2 regions of the Halomonas sp. BN3-1 genome follow, and region 1 is predicted to be linked to the other one. Evidence: predicted binding sites of a transcription regulator. Region 1 holds the regulator's gene; the other holds the start of a gene.

Region 1 (7,829 bases):
CGGAGCTTTTAAGATAGCGGTCGACGGCGATGGCATCATTATCTGTCGCGATACCGGCCTCTCGCGCCAGCCGAGAGCGCGGCTTCAGACCGGTGGCCACCAGCACCATATCCGCCTCCAGCTCATGGCCGTCGTCGAGGTGCACACCGATGTCACCACCGGCACCTTCGAGCCTGCTCACCAGACGGCCATGGATGACGTCGATGCCGGCCTCGATGAAGGCCTGGCTCAGGGTCTGACCCAGCCGCCGGGGCAGCAACCTGGGCAGCAACGAGGGTTCAGGGCCGACCAGGCAGACGCGATGACCACCGGCGTGCAGATCGTTGGCAAATTCACAGCCGACCAGTCCGAGGCCGACGATGGCCACCCGAGCCGGGCGCCCCAGCGCCTCGAGGCCTGCCGAAAAACGCCGATAGTCGTCGAGATCATTGATCGAGAACACCCGTCCGGCCAGGGCATCGGGAATCTCGAAGGGCGCCACGGGGCTGGCACCGGTGGCAATCACCAGATCCGACCAGGGCAGGCGTTCCTGGCCCAGGCTCAGGGTGCGCGACGCCAGATCGATGGCATCGACCCTGGTGTGGGGACGTACCACCGCGCCCAGTTGATCGGCCAGTTCCAGCGCCGAGCGCGCGGCCAGCCGGTCCGCCGCCAGGCCCTTGGCGAAGCCGGTGGACAGCAGCGGTTTGGAATAGTCATCGCCTGAGTCGGCGCTGATCAGGGTGATCGGTCGGTGGGCGTCCAGCGCCCGCACCTGGCGTGCCAGGCCTATGCCCGCCATGCCGGTACCGATGATGGTCAAGGGTCCTTGCATCGCTTCCTTCGACTCTGCCGACGACCGCCGGGCGGTCGCTGTTGAAGCTGGGCCGGCCCGTACGGGGCCACACCAGCGGGTGAGTGCTGGGCCACATGGTACACTATGCGCCGACCGACCGGAGCACCGCCTCCGGTGACGACAGCCCTGCCGAGGCCGCATGACACAGCTTCCTTCCACATTCCGCTCCCTGGGGGAGCGCTCGGGGTCCGGACCGGGTAATCCCGCGCCAGCCACAGCCTCTTCGCCGAATGCCGACGCGGCCGATATCGTCGACCCCGGCTGGGTGTCGCTGGCCTCCGGTGGCATCGCGGTGCCCGCTGACTGGCACGCCTGGCTGGCCTCGCGGGACTCCCTGACAGAACGCCTGATCGAGGCGGCAGGCGCCGGGCACTTTCGCGTACGCCTGCTGGCGGAGGCCAAGGGCCTGCCGTGGCCGGACGAGGCTCGCGTGCTGGGTCTGGCCAGCGACGAGCAGGCCTGGCTGCGCGAGGTCGCCCTGTGCGTGGACGAGGAGCCCTGGGTGGTGGCGCGCAGCGTGGCGCCGATCGTCGAGCGTCACGACGCTCCCTTCGAAGGCCTCGGCGAGACCTCTCTCGGCAGCTGGCTGTTTCGCCAGCCCGATCTCGAGCGCAGCGCCATTCAGATCGGCCGTAACTCGAGGCCGATCCACGGCTATACCGGGCTATGGCAACGCCGCTCGGTATTTCGTCACAGCGGCTGGGTGCTGCTGGTGCAGGAGAGCTTTATGCCGGCCATGGGCCGGGCGTTGTCGCTGTCGGCCTCTGCCACCGGCTGACTAGCTGTCGCTCACCGGCCGTCACCCCGCCATCGCCCTTCCGTCGCCACCTTCGGAGCGAGCCGCCTGGCTGGTCATGGCGGTCGGCTCGCGCTAGGCTGCGCCAAGGCTTCTCGGCGATGTTTCTCCGAGGAGCGACTGTTGCCCGGCTAACGCCTCATTTTCGCCTGACCTGCGCCAGAGCATGAGAGAGACCGATGGATCGTTCGCTGCTGCGTCCCCCTGGATACCTGAACCGAATTCCCGACTTTCTGGCGCTGATGCGTCTGGACCGCCCCATCGGTACCTGGCTGTTGATGTGGCCGACCCTGTGGGCGCTGTGGGTGGCCTCCGAGGGCATTCCGGCCCGTGACACCCTGCTGATCTTCGTCGCCGGCGTCTACCTGATGCGGGCGGCGGGCTGCGTGGTCAACGACTACGCCGATCGCCACTTCGATGGCCACGTCAAACGCACCAAGAACCGACCGCTGGCCACCGGCCGCATCAGTGAGCGGGAGGCCAAGGTGCTGTTCGTGTGCCTGCTGGGATCGGCCTTCGCGCTGGTCTGGCTGACCAACGGCTTTACCGTGTGGCTGTCGTTGATCGGAGCGGTGCTGGCCGCCAGCTATCCCTTCATGAAACGCTACACCCACTTCCCCCAGGTGGTGCTGGGCGCAGCCTTCTCCTGGGCCATTCCGATGGCCTTCGGCGCGGTGCTCGGCGAAGTCCCGATGGTCGCCTGGCTGCTGTTTACCGCCAACGTGCTGTGGACCGTGGCCTACGACACCGAATACGCCATGGTCGACCGCGACGACGACCTCAAGATCGGCATCAAGTCCACCGCGGTACTGTTCGGCCGCTGGGACACCCGCATCATTGCGCTATTGCAGCTGGCTACCCTGGGGCTGCTGGCCTGGGCCGGCAGCCTGCTGGCGCTGGGCGGCTTCTTCTGGCTCGGCTGGCTGGCCATGGGCGCGACCTTTGTCCACCAGCAGCGGCTGATCAAGAGCCGTGACCGCGACCGTTGCTTCCAGGCCTTTCTCAACAACCACTGGTCGGGCCTATTGCTGTTCGCCGGACTCGGACTGAGCCTCTATCCCTCCCTCGGGTGAGGGAAATGCCCGTCTCGGTCGCTCGACAATGGATACAATGTCATCTAATTGTCACATTGACGTGGTGTCATTTGTCACCGTCGAGTGTAAGACCCTGACCAAGAGGCTCCCGGGATGACCGCCAAGACCGTACTGATCGTCGATGACGAAGCCCCGATCCGCGAAATGATCGCGGTGGCGCTGGAAATGGCCGACTACCGGGTGCTCGAGGCGGACAATGCTCAGGCCGCCCACGCCATCATCGTCGATGACCAGCCAGACCTGCTGCTGCTGGACTGGATGATGCCGGGCACCAGCGGCATCGAACTGGCCCGCCGGCTCAAGCGCGAGGAAACCACCGCAGAGCTGCCGATCATCCTGCTCACCGCCAAGGGTGAGGAGGACAACAAGATCCAGGGCCTCGAAGCCGGCGCCGACGACTACATCACCAAGCCATTCTCGCCGCGAGAACTGGTGGCCCGCCTCAAGGCCGTGCTGCGACGCGCCACTCCGCGGGGCGTCGAGGACCCGGTGGAGGTGGAAGGCCTCAAGCTCGACCCGGTCAGCCATCGCGTCAGCGTCGACGGCAAGTCACTGGACATGGGCCCCACCGAATATCGCCTGCTGCAGTTCTTCATGACCCACCAGGAGCGCGCCTACACCCGTGGCCAGTTGCTCGATCAGGTCTGGGGTGGCAACGTCTACGTGGAAGAACGTACCGTCGACGTGCATATCCGCCGCCTGCGCAAGGCCCTGGGGGAACCCCATCAGCAACTGATCCAGACCGTACGCGGTACCGGTTATCGCTTTTCGGCCAAGGTCTGAGCGAGCCATCGACGCAACGCAGCACCAGGAGGGATGAGGTGAACGGAGCCGAGAACTGACGTGGGTCGTCTGTGGAGACGAGAAGTCTGGCGCCTGGCCGTGCTGGTGGGTCTCGGCGCCTTGCTGGGCTGGCCGTTCTCGCTGTCCAGCGTAGGCATCGGCCTGGGCCTGGCGCTTGGGCTCAGCTATCACCTGCGCAACCTGCACGCGATGCACGACTGGCTGACCCACCGCCCCCAGCAGGAACCTCCCACCGCCAGTGGCCTGTGGGGCGAGCTGTTCGATCGCCTCTATCGCTACCAGAAAGGCCAGCGGATCACTCAGCGCCGCCTGCGCTCGACCCTCCAGCGTATCCAGGAGTCGTCCGAGGCGATGCGCGACAGCGTGGTGATGCTCGATCGCCACGGCGACCTGGAGTGGTGGAACAGCTCCGCCGAGCGCATGCTCGGCCTGAAGCCGGCGCTGGACCGCGGCCAGCACATCACCAACCTGCTGCGCGACCCGCGCTTCGTCGGCTACTTCAATGCCCGTGACTACCGCGAACCGCTGAGCCTGCCCTCCCCCATCGACGAGAACATGATCCTGCAGTTCCAGATCACCCTGTACGGTGACGATGAACGCCTGGTCATGGCCCGCGATATCACCCGTCTGCATCGCCTGGAACAGATGCGCCGCGACTTCGTCGCCAACGTCTCCCACGAGCTGCGCACGCCGTTGACCGTGCTCACCGGCTACCTGGAGACCTACAGCGACATGGCCGGCATGCTGCCGGAGCGCCTGGGCAAGGGGGTCGCCCAGATGCAGAGCCAGACGCGCCGCATGCAGAATCTGGTCAACGACCTGCTGCTGCTGTCACGACTCGAGAACGACCAGGGCGGCAGCGACCACGTTCGCCTCGACCCCACCACCCTGCTGCAGGCGGTAAAGCGCGACGCCGAGGCATTGTCAGGCGGCCGCCAGCAGATCGAGGTGGTCGTCGAAGAATCGCGCAGTCTCACCGGCAGCGAGAAGGAGATGCACAGCGCGGTCTCCAACCTGGCCTTCAATGCGGTGCGCTACGCCGGTGACGGCGCCCATATCACGCTACGCTGGCGTGCCTACGGCGAAGGCGCCTGCCTTGAGGTGGAAGACGACGGCGAAGGCATCGATCCGAGGCACCTGCCACGCCTTACCGAACGCTTCTACCGGGTCGACAAGGGCCGCAGCACCGCCACCGGCGGTACCGGCCTGGGGCTTGCCATCGTCAAGCATGTGCTGCTGCGCCACGAGGCACGCCTGGATATCGACTCCCGACTCGGCGAGGGCGCAACCTTCCGCTGCATCTTTCCCTCGAGCCGGCTGGCAGCGGCCGACCCGGTGGCGCTCGGCCGCGCCGGCGCTGTGCACTAGGGCTTGTCTGAAAAGTGCCTGCGCTCGGTAATACGGCGTCAAAATCGGATCAAAATGCTCATTTACACCCCGTAAACTGCGCTTTCTCACCGATTTTTGCCTTGTCTAACCTTCGCTCGTCGACTTTTCGGACAGCGCCTAGGCCCCGCCAGAACGAACCGAGCGTGCTCCCATCAGCTCCTGGGCCCCAGCAGGATGACCGCGGCACCCACCAGACACAGCGCGCCCCCGATCAGGTCCCAGCGATCCGGCAGGCGCTGCTCGACCCACCACAGCCAGCCCAGTGACGCCACGATGTAGACGCCCCCGTAAGCGGCAAAGGCACGCCCGGCGTAGTCGGCATCGATCTGACTGAGCAGCCAGGCGAAGGCCACCAGACTCGCCACCGCAGGTAACAACCACCATGCCGAGGCGTCATCTCGCCACCAGCGCCACACCGCAAAGCAACCGGCGATCTCGGCCAGCGCCGCCGCGATATAGAGCAAAAGACTAGGCAACAGCGCCGTCATGGCCACTCCCTGCTTTCCCCTTTTAACGCCTCACCATTATCGGCAGCGCCGACAGTGCTGCTCAACGCCGTACAACCATCGACAACAGCGCCGACAATGCTGCTCAACGCCTTACAACCAACAACAGCGCCGATAGCGGTACTCAAACTGCTGCTCAACGCCTTACCACCGGCAACTGCCGATAGTGCTGATCCCACATCAGCACCGCGCCGGCCACGGCCCCGGGGATCAGAAACAGGTTGGCCAGCGGGATCCAGGTGATCAAGGTCACCAGGCCACCGAAGCTGAGACTCGGCCACCAGCGCGCCGACAGGCGCTTGCGCATATCGGCGAAGCTGACCTTGTTGTTATCCATCGGGTAGTCGAGGTAGGTGATCGCCATGACCCAGGCGCTGAAGGCCGCCCACAACAGCGGCGCGATCAGGTTGACCACCGGAATCCAGCTCAGGATAAACAGCCCGATCATGCGCGGCAGGATATAGGCCAGCTTCAACAGCTCCCTGCCCAGGGCGTCGAGACCGGTCTTGAGCCAGCCCCGGTCGTCGATGGGCTCGCGGCCGGTCAGCTCGACCTCGGCCCGGGCCGCCAGGAAGCCGTAGAAGGGGGCGGCGATCAGGTGGGTAACCAGGGTAAAGCTGAAGAACACGATCAGCACGAGGCTGACCACAAACAACGGCCAGATCAGCCAGTCGAGCCATTCCAGCCAGCTCGGCACCATGGCCATCCAGCTATCGAGCCAGCCACCGAACTCACCGAGCACGTAGCTGAGCATGCCGGCGTAGACCAGCAGGTTGACCAGAATGGGAAGAAACACATAACGACGCAGGCCCTGGCTATAGACCAGGCGGGTTCCGCGGCGGACCGCCTCGAGGGCATTCAGCATGACATCGATCCTTGGCAGTGGCTGAAGATGACAGTGCCCCAACGACATCGGGCCATCGTCTCGACGATGGCCCGATGCTCAGAGTGCAGGCAACGACCCTGACGGGGCCGGCCTATTGACGCCGCTCAGGGCGTCGAGGTCAAGACGTGCTGCTGTCGTCGAGCAGTTCCTGGTTGAGGTCGTCAGGGGCGATGTGACGGATATCCAGGCCCTTGACCAGATAGATGACGTACTCGGCCAGGTTGTTGGCGTGATCGCCGACACGCTCCAGCGCGCGCAGAATCCACATGATGCCCAGTACCGGAGAGATCGAACGCGCATCCTCCATCATGAAGGTCATCAGCGAGCGCATGGCGCTCTGGTACTCGCTGTCGACCCGCTCGTCTTCCTGCACCACCTGCATCGCCAGCTCGGTGTCGAAACGCGCGAAGGAGGTCAGGGCGTCACGCATCATGTGACGCACGTGCTCGCTGATATTGCGCACCTCGACGAAGCCGCGGGTGCCGTTGTTGCCGTCGACCAGTTCGATGGCGTTGCGCGCGATCTTGCTGGCTTCGTCTCCGATACGCTCGAGATCCGACGCCGCACGAATCACCGCCAGTACCAGTCGCAGGTCCGAGGCCGCCGGCTGACGGCGTGCCAGCACGCGGGTGCACTCATCGTCGATCTTGACCTGCATGTCATTGACCGCACGGTCGTTGTCGACCACACGAGAGGCCAGTGCAGAGTCGGCGTCGAGCAACGAACTGACGGCATCCTGCACCTGCTTTTCCACCAGGCCACCCATGGCCATCAGGTGGGTCTTGAGTTCCTCGAGCTCATGATTGAACTGCCTCGAGATGTGCTGGCTGTGGGTATCGCTGGTGATATCCATGAAGGTCTCCTGAAGAAGCATGGGACGGGACGCTAGCCCACCATGCGTCCAGTGATGTAGTTTTCGGTGCGCCTCAGGCGCGGATGCGTGAACAGGGTGTCGGTCGGGCCGTACTCCACCAGCTCACCGTTGTGCAAAAACGCCGTATAGTCCGACACCCGCGCCGCCTGCTGCATGTTGTGGGTCACCAGCACCAGGGTCAGATGCGGCTTGAGTGTGCGAATCAGCTCCTCGATCTTCAGCGTCGAGATCGGATCCAGGGCCGAGGCCGGCTCGTCGAGCAACAGCACCTCGGGTTCCACCGCCAGGGTCCGGGCGATGACCAGACGCTGCTGCTGGCCTCCCGAGAGCGACCAGGCCGACGCCCGTAGACGCCCCTTGACCTCGTCCCACAGCGCCGCCGACTTCAGTGCCCATTCGACCACATCGTCGATGCGGCGCTTGCTCAAGCCTCCCTGCAGACGCAGGCCAAAGGCGACGTTGTCGTAGATAGACATGGGGAAGGGGTTCGGTGCCTGAAACACCATGCCCACCCGACGCCTGAGCTCGGCCACCGCCACCCTGGGGTCATGGATATCGTGGCCGTCCAGATGAATCTGGCCGTGACGACTGACGTCCTCATTAAGGTCGTGCAGACGATTCAAGGCGCGCAACAGCGTCGACTTG
Region 2 (7,829 bases), on a different contig from region 1:
CGCCACTGGCGCCGGAGGGCGAGGAGTCCCTGTGGCACAAGCTCAAGGCCTGGCCGCTGGAGACGCCGCCGCTGCTGCTGATCCTCGATGGTGTCACCGACGTTCACAACTTCGGCGCCTGTCTACGCAGTGCCGATGCCGCCGGGGTGCACGGCGTGATCGTGCCCAAGGACAAGTCGGCACCGCTCAACGCCACCGTGCGCAAGGTGGCCTGCGGTGCCGCCGAGAGCGTGCCGGTGTATCAGGTGACCAACCTGGCCCGCGCCATGGCGCGACTGAAGGAAGAAGGGGTGTGGATTACCGGTACCGCCGGCGAGGCCGACGCCAGCGTCTTCGCTGCCGACTTCACCGGGCCCATGGCGCTGGTGATGGGGGCCGAGGGCAAGGGCATGCGTCGGTTGACCCGGGAGGCCTGCGACAACCTGGTCAAGCTGCCCATGGCGGGCACCGTCTCGAGTCTCAATGTGTCGGTGGCCACCGGCGTCTGTCTGTTCGAGGTGGTACGCCAGCGCGAACTCAAGGCCCGCGGGTGACGGTGTCGCTCCAGCATCGGCTTGCAACCCTGATCACAACTCCGTAGAATCTGGGCGCCCGTGCGTTCTGCGCGGGACAGGCTAATTGTTATTCACTCCTTGCTTCCCCCGGCGCCGAGACTACTCAGGCCCCTGCGGAAGCTGCCAAACCGAAAGGAGAATCCATGCGTCACTACGAGATCGTCTTCATGGTCCACCCGGACCAGAGTGAGCAGGTTCCGGCCATGGTCGAGCGCTACACCAGCATCGTCACCGAGAACGCCGGTACTGTTCACCGTCTCGAGGATTGGGGCCGCCGTCACCTGGCCTACCCGATCAACAAGATCCACAAGGCTCACTACGTGCTGATGAACGTCGAGTGCAGCGGCGAGACCCTCGAGGAAATCGAGAACATCTTCCGTTTCAACGACGCCATCATTCGCAGCCTGGTGGTGCGCTGCAAGGAAGCCATCACCGAAGCGTCTCCGATGATGAAGCCGGTGGAAGAGAAGCGTGCCCGTCGCGAAGAAAAGCCGCGCACCGCTGAATCCGCCTGAGCCGCGCATCACTAGCTCTGCAACGCACGTATAAGGAGTCTTTCCATGGCACGCTTTTTCCGTCGCCGCAAGTTTTGCCGTTTCACCGCTGAAGGCGTGAAGCAGATCGACTACAAGGATCTGGACACGCTCAAGGCCTACATCACCGAGACCGGCAAGATCGTTCCCAGCCGCATCACCGGTACCAAGGCCCGTTACCAGCGCCAGCTGTCCACCGCGATCAAGCGCGCACGCTACCTGGCCCTGCTGCCTTACACCGACAGCCACCAGTAAGTCGTCGCCGATGCTGCCCGTCGCCCGATGGTCGATGAAAGGCATGCCCCAGGCGACTCTGGTCGCGCTGGTGGCGTCTGCGGTGCCCTGGCTGTTCTGGTTCGGGGCGGCGATTGCCGCTCTGGTGACCTTGCGCAAGGGCATGGCACCGGCGATGCCGGTGATCGCCGCTGCGGCGGTGCCGGCAGGCTGGTGGTGGACCCAGGGAGATCCGATCCCTCTGGCGACCACCCTGCTGGCGCTGTTGATGGCCATCGTGCTGCGCTCCCGCATGCGCTGGGGCGAGGCGCTGATCCTGGGGTCGCTGGCCGGCGCTGCGATGATCCAGTTGGGGGTGTTCCTGCCCAAGGCAGACACCGCCCTGATGCTGGAGCAGCTGCGCCAGAGTTCCTCCGAGGTGGCGGCCATGCTCGACGAGCTGGCTGCCCAGGGGCTCGACGCCAGTCGGCTGGCCGAGCTGGTCATCAGCGGTGTCACCGGTCTGGTGGTGATGCTCGCTGCGGTGGCCTGTCTGGCCCTGGCACGCAGCTGGCAGGCGGGGCTCTACAACCCGGGAGGTTTCCGGGAAGAGTTCCACGCCCTGCGGCTCACCCCGAGGGAGCTGATCCTGTTGGTGGTGCTGGTGATCGCCGGCACCCTGCTGGGTCTCCCCGGGATCGGCATGCTGGCCTGGATTCCGCTGCTGATGGCCGGCATCGGCCTGACACATGGTGTAGTTGGACGTAAGGGAATGAACGGGTTGTGGCTGGTCGCGTTCTATCTGCTGCTGATCACCACCTGGCCCATGATTCTCATCGTGCTGGTTGTGGCCCTGATCGATACCTTCGCGGACTTCCGCGGGCGTCTGGGTCACAACAACTGACATAGAGGTTTACGAGATGGAAGTCATTCTGCTCGACAACATTGGCAAGCTGGGCGGTCTCGGTGACAAGGTCACCGTCAAGCCTGGTTACGGCCGCAACTACCTGGTGCCCTACGGTCTCGCCGTGCCGGCCACCAAGGACAACATCGCTGCCTTTGAAGCCCAGCGTGCCGAGCTCGAAGCTCAGGCCGCCGAGCGCAAGGCCGAAGCCGAAGCTCGCGCCGAGCAGCTCAACGACATCGAGCTGTCTCTGGTCGCCAAGTCTGGCGACGAAGGCAAGCTGTTCGGTTCCATCGGTCCGCGTGACCTGGCCGAGGCGATCTCCAGCGCCGGTATCGACGTCGCCAAGAGCGAAGTCCGCATGCCGGAAGGCCCGATCCGCCAGACCGGCGAATACGACATCGTGCTGCACCTGCATGCCGACGTCGACGCCACCGTGCGCGTGGTGGTGGTGGCCGAGTAAGGTCGTCTCCCACGGCAGTGGCAAGGGCGCGGGAGTCACATCCCGCGCCCTTTTTTGTGGCTCGCGATCGCCCGCACGGGTGATCGTGCGACGGACCCGGCTTCGGGTAGACTAAGGCTTGTCTGGAGAGTGGCTGCGCTCGTCGACTTTTCGGACACAGCCTGGATCCAGTGGCATGGCGCCGTGAACAACAGCGAAGAGACAAGCGCATGAGTGACGTCCAGACCATCGATCGTGAAGCCGCGGCGCTGAAGGTTCCGCCGCACTCGGTGGAGGCCGAGCAGTCGGTGCTGGGTGGCCTGATGCTCGACAATCAGGCCTGGGACAATATCGCCGACCGGCTGGTGGCCGACGACTTCTATCGCTACGAGCATCGCCTGGTGTTCAACGCCATGGTGGCGCTGGCCGAGTCGAGCCGTCCGCTGGACGTGGTGACCCTGTCCGAGGCCCTGGAGGGGCGCGACCAGCTCGACACCGTGGGCGGGCTCGCCTACCTGGCGGAGCTGGCCCGCAACACTCCCTCGGCCAGCAATATCCGCGCCTATGGCGACATCGTGCGCGAACGCGCCACCCTGAGAAAGCTGATCCAGGCGGCCAACCAGATCGCCGACGGCGCCTTCAGCCCCAATGGGCGTCCTGCCGATGAGCTGGTCAACGAGGCCGAGCGGCTGGTGTTCCAGATCAGCGAGGATCGCCCCAAGGCCGGCGGCCCCATCGGCATGAGCGAACTGCTGACCAAGGCCGTCGATCGCATCGACGAGCTGTTCAACATGAAAGGCGAGATGACCGGCCTGTCGACCGGCTTTCGCGATCTCGATGACATGACCTCCGGGCTGCAGCCCTCCGACCTGGTGATCGTCGCCGGCCGCCCGTCCATGGGCAAGACCACCTTCGCCATGAACCTGGTGGAGCACGCGGTGGTGTCCAGCGACAAGCCGGTGATGGTGTTCTCCATGGAGATGCCGGCGGACTCGATCATGCTGCGCATGCTGTCGTCACTCGGGCGTATCGACCAGACCCGAGTGCGCTCCGGTCAGCTCGAGGACGAGGACTGGCCGAGGTTGACCTCGGCGGTCAACCTGCTCAAGGACAAGCAACTGTTCATCGATGACACCGCTGCGCTGTCGCCCAACGAGATGCGCTCACGGGTGCGTCGCGTGGTGCGCGAGCACGGCAACCTGGCGATGATCATGATCGACTACCTGCAGTTGATGCAGGTGCCGGGGTTCGGTGACAACCGTACCGGCGAGATTTCGGAGATCTCGCGCTCGCTCAAGGGGCTTGCCAAGGAGTTCGGCTGCCCGGTGATTGCGCTGTCGCAGCTCAACCGCTCGCTGGAGCAGCGCCCCAACAAGCGTCCGGTGATGTCGGACCTGCGTGAATCCGGGGCCATCGAGCAGGACGCCGACCTGATCGGTTTCGTCTATCGTGATGAGGTCTACAACCCGGATAATCCCGACAACAAGGGGCTCGCCGAATTCATCATCGGCAAGCAACGTAATGGTCCCATCGGGACGGTGCACATGGCCTTTATCGGCAAGTACACCCGCTTCGAGGATCTGGCGCCGGACAGCTACGGTGATACCTTCGGCGAATAAACGTGCTTGAGCCTGACCGACGGGCTCGTATAATGCCGCCCCTTGCGATTTCGACAGACACAGTGAAGGAGACCTGACATGGCAGGCGGATTTCGACGCGGCAATCGCCGTCGCGCGCCCAAGCTGGAAGCCCGTGGTGAGTTGACCTCGGTGGAACGGGAAGGCCCGTTCAAGGAATGGCTCGGCATGCCCGATCTGTATCGCTATCACCTGGTAGTGGACGGCGTGGACTACAGCTACCAGACAGAAGACTCCGAGCTGCCGGTGCAGATCGGCGACAAGGTGGTGTTTCGCTACAAGGAGACCAAGGCCGGCAATTGGGTCGACCGCAACTCCCTCGGCAAGGCCATCGATCCCTCCGACTACCAGTAGTCTCACCGCCGGATCCGTCGCCCGCGAGCATTCGTGTCGCGGGCCTTCGTTTTCTCTCCTTCAAGCCCTCCACTTCCCCCCGCAAAGGCGCTGCCTGCCGCTGAAGACCCCCTTTTCTCCGCCGCGATCATGGAGGTCGTTTAACTCGCTGTGCGCGCGAAACGGCCAATATGTATCCAGATCAGAGAAATTCTTCACACCGTCACGGGAATGTCACCCGAAGGGCCCAGGCTGTGCCATGATCAGAGAGTCACATGCGCGGCACAGGGAAATGAAACGAGCGTCATGGTCTGCCGAAACATCATCGGCACGCTCGTCGCCGTAGTGTCGTCACATAAGGAGGGCGGGGGCCACAGAACCCCCGTCGCGACAGGATGAAAAGAGGCGAAAGATACGATGGAAATTAATGATCTCAAGGCCTTTGTCGGCCGCCACGACAACTTCGAGATTCGCGTGATCGGCCATGCCGGCAGCCGTTTTTACCAGGTCGAACTGGAAGACGTGGAAGGTGCCCGCAAGATGCTCTGCCGCCGCGGCAAGCCGGTGTTGTTCCGCTCGCTGGACGACGTCTACCTGGAGCTCAAGCGTGCCGGTATCCACCGCGCCTACCTGGTCCAGCACGTGGCCCACGACGAGGTGATCGGTCGCGAGGCCCACTATGCCGAACCGCTGGCCTCACGTATGCCCCTGGTGTTTTGAGTGACATCGTTCCACACCACCCTGGTGCTGGAACCCTCTCGACGGCAGTCTCGCCGTCTCTGCCTTGCCACTGATGTACCCACGTTCACCGCACAAGTCCCTGGCGCAAGCTGCCAGGGCCCTTGGCGGTGTCGACCTGCCTTATCGCTTCCTTTGATGCCCTGTTAGCCAGGGGCGCAGTCGGGCGAAGCCCAGATAGCCGATGTCCAGCAGTCCACGCAAACCGGGTACGCTGCTTAGCTGCACCCAACGGCGATGACCCAGCGTCGCGTACAATGCGCGAGTGGCATCCATGCCGATGAACCAGCGACCTGTGGCGTCGCGCAGGTGCAGCTTGCCCAGCATGTCATCGAAGCGCTGGCCCCAGGCCTCGGCGCAAAAATCGTCGTCGCGGATATCGATAAAGTGGATCAGCCGGCTGCGCGGATGCCGCCTCAGCCAGGCGATCTCCTTGCGGCATAGTGGGCACTGACCATCATGAAACAGCGCAAGCGGTGTGGCGAGTGTCTCGAACCGATTCATGGATTCGCTCCCTGAGGTCGATAGCCGTCGCGGTGGGGACCCTGACCGTAGCTCGGTTCGCATGCCAGGTTGTCGAGAAAGGACGTGGCCTGGCGGCGCATGGCGCTGCGCTTGTCATCGCTCATGCGGCGCAGCGAGCCATAGATCAGCTTCATGCGAGGATTGCTCGCCAGGGTGTCGGCGTGACGTTCGAGAAAGTCCCAGTAGAGGCTGTTGAAGGGACAGGCGTCTTCGCCCAGGGTCTTTTTCACGTCATAGCGACAGTGGCGGCAATGGTCCGACATCCGATCGATGTACTTGCCTGACGCACAGTAGGGCTTCGAGCCCATCAGTCCACCGTCGGCGTGCAACACCATGCCAAGCGTATTGGGCAATTCGACCCATTCGCAGGCGTCGGCGTAGACCGCCAGGTACCAGTCGCACAGGGCCTCGGGGCTGACGTCGCACAGCAGAGCAAAGTTGCCGGTCACCATCAGACGCTGGATATGGTGCGCGTAGGCGTTGTCCCGGGTCATGCCAATCGCGCGGGATAGACAGCGCATGTCGGTGTCACCGCTCCAGTAGAAGTGGGGCAGACCCCTGCGGGCCTGCAAGGCGTTATAGCCCTTGTAGTCCGGCATACGGGTCCAGTAGATGCCCCTGACGTACTCTCGCCAGCCGAGGATCTGGCGGATAAAACCTTCCACCGCATTGATCGGTGCATGCCCCTCGAGATAAGCGGTTTCGGCGGCCTCGCAGACTTCTCTCGGGCTGAGCAGGCCAAGGTTCATGGGAGCGGACAGGCGCGAGTGGAAGAGAAAGGGATCGCTGTCGCTGATGGCGTCCTGGACGTCACCGAAGCTCGGCAGCAGGTGATCGATGAAGTGTCTGAGATCGACCAGCGCCTGGCGTCGGGTGACCGGCCAGTGGAAGCCATCCAGACGACCGAAGTGTTCATCGAAGTGTTCCTCCACCAGTGTCAGCACCTCACGGGTCATGTCGTCGACGGTGTGGCGGGGAGGCTTGGGCAGCGTGTAGTGCTGGGGTAGGGGTCGTCGGTTGTCCTTGTCGAAGTTCCACTGGCCGCCCATGGGTTCATCGCCCTCCATCAGCAGGCCGGTGCGGCGACGCATCAGTCGATAGAAGCCCTCCATGCGAGGCTGCCGGCGATGGGACAACCAGTCGCCGAATTCACCAGGCGTGCAGTAGAAGCGGTTGTCCTCGACCCATTGCCAGGGTATCCCGCCCTGGCGGCGCTCCATGGCATCCAGCAGCCGCCATTCGCCGGGCCTTGTGGTGACAATCCGCGAACAGTCGTAGGCTTGCGCGAGGCGTTCCGCCTCCGCCAGCAGGCCATGGGCGTTGTCCGGATCATCGAGGGCGCTGTAGTGGACGCGATAGCCCTTGTCGCGAAGCGTGGCGGCGAAGTGGCGCATGGCCGACAGCATCATGGCGATCTTCTGAGGGTGATGCGGCACGTAGCGGCCTTCCTCGGCGACCTCGCACAGCGCGACGACGTCGTTGTCGCCAGCGGTCTGCAAGAGTCCGAGGTCCAGGCTCAACTGGTCGCCGGTGATCAGGATCAAGGATCTGGACATGGGTTCACCAAAAATTGTACAAATCCTCTTCATAGTAACACTTCATTCGAGCCTGATACCCACCGGTGATAGGCTTTGTGCATTCGCTACCAAGAGGAAGTCACCTTCATGGATCAGTCCGTTCCCCCCTCAGTGGTGGAGGCCCATCGCCCGGAGCAGGCGCCGGTCGACCACCCCGCCGTCGCACGTGAAAAGATCGGCGTGCTGGTCGCCAACCTGGGTACGCCGGACGATACCGACTACTGGTCCATGCGCCGCTATCTCAGCGAATTTCTGTCGGACCAGCGAGTGGTCGACTATCCGCGCTGGCTCTGGCAGCCACTGCTGCAGTTGATCATCCTGAGTCGCCGGCCATTTGCTTCCGGGGCGGCCTATCGCAGCATCTGGAACACCG

The links. Region 1 encodes PhoB, which activates phosphate uptake and scavenging genes when phosphate is short. Its sites were predicted from a motif close to TGTCATANNNNTGTCANA; they were not measured.
Region 2: a site for PhoB is predicted at 4,838-4,855, ahead of C9F12_RS04000 (DUF6482 family protein). Genes of this name have one in related genera too.

The regions. Positions count from the first base shown of each region.
Region 1 is NZ_PYVV01000012.1:40,325-48,153, forward strand. Features, by position in the region: gene C9F12_RS16240 (FAD-dependent oxidoreductase) at 1-814, opposite strand, end outside; gene C9F12_RS16245 (chorismate lyase) at 975-1,613, shown strand; gene ubiA (4-hydroxybenzoate octaprenyltransferase) at 1,811-2,704, shown strand; gene phoB (phosphate regulon transcriptional regulator PhoB) at 2,819-3,508, shown strand; gene phoR (phosphate regulon sensor histidine kinase PhoR) at 3,569-4,897, shown strand; gene C9F12_RS16265 (YnfA family protein) at 5,071-5,406, opposite strand; gene cysZ (sulfate transporter CysZ) at 5,561-6,289, opposite strand; gene phoU (phosphate signaling complex protein PhoU) at 6,429-7,163, opposite strand; gene pstB (phosphate ABC transporter ATP-binding protein PstB) at 7,196-7,829, opposite strand, start outside.
Region 2 is NZ_PYVV01000002.1:130,382-138,210, forward strand. Features, by position in the region: gene rlmB (23S rRNA (guanosine(2251)-2'-O)-methyltransferase RlmB) at 1-533, shown strand, start outside; gene rpsF (30S ribosomal protein S6) at 698-1,069, shown strand; gene rpsR (30S ribosomal protein S18) at 1,115-1,342, shown strand; gene C9F12_RS03980 (hypothetical protein) at 1,353-2,204, shown strand; gene rplI (50S ribosomal protein L9) at 2,221-2,667, shown strand; gene dnaB (replicative DNA helicase) at 2,877-4,265, shown strand; gene C9F12_RS03995 (hypothetical protein) at 4,344-4,637, shown strand; gene C9F12_RS04000 (DUF6482 family protein) at 5,034-5,336, shown strand; gene C9F12_RS04005 (DUF393 domain-containing protein) at 5,478-5,858, opposite strand; gene C9F12_RS04010 (cryptochrome/photolyase family protein) at 5,855-7,435, opposite strand; gene hemH (ferrochelatase) at 7,544-7,829, shown strand, end outside.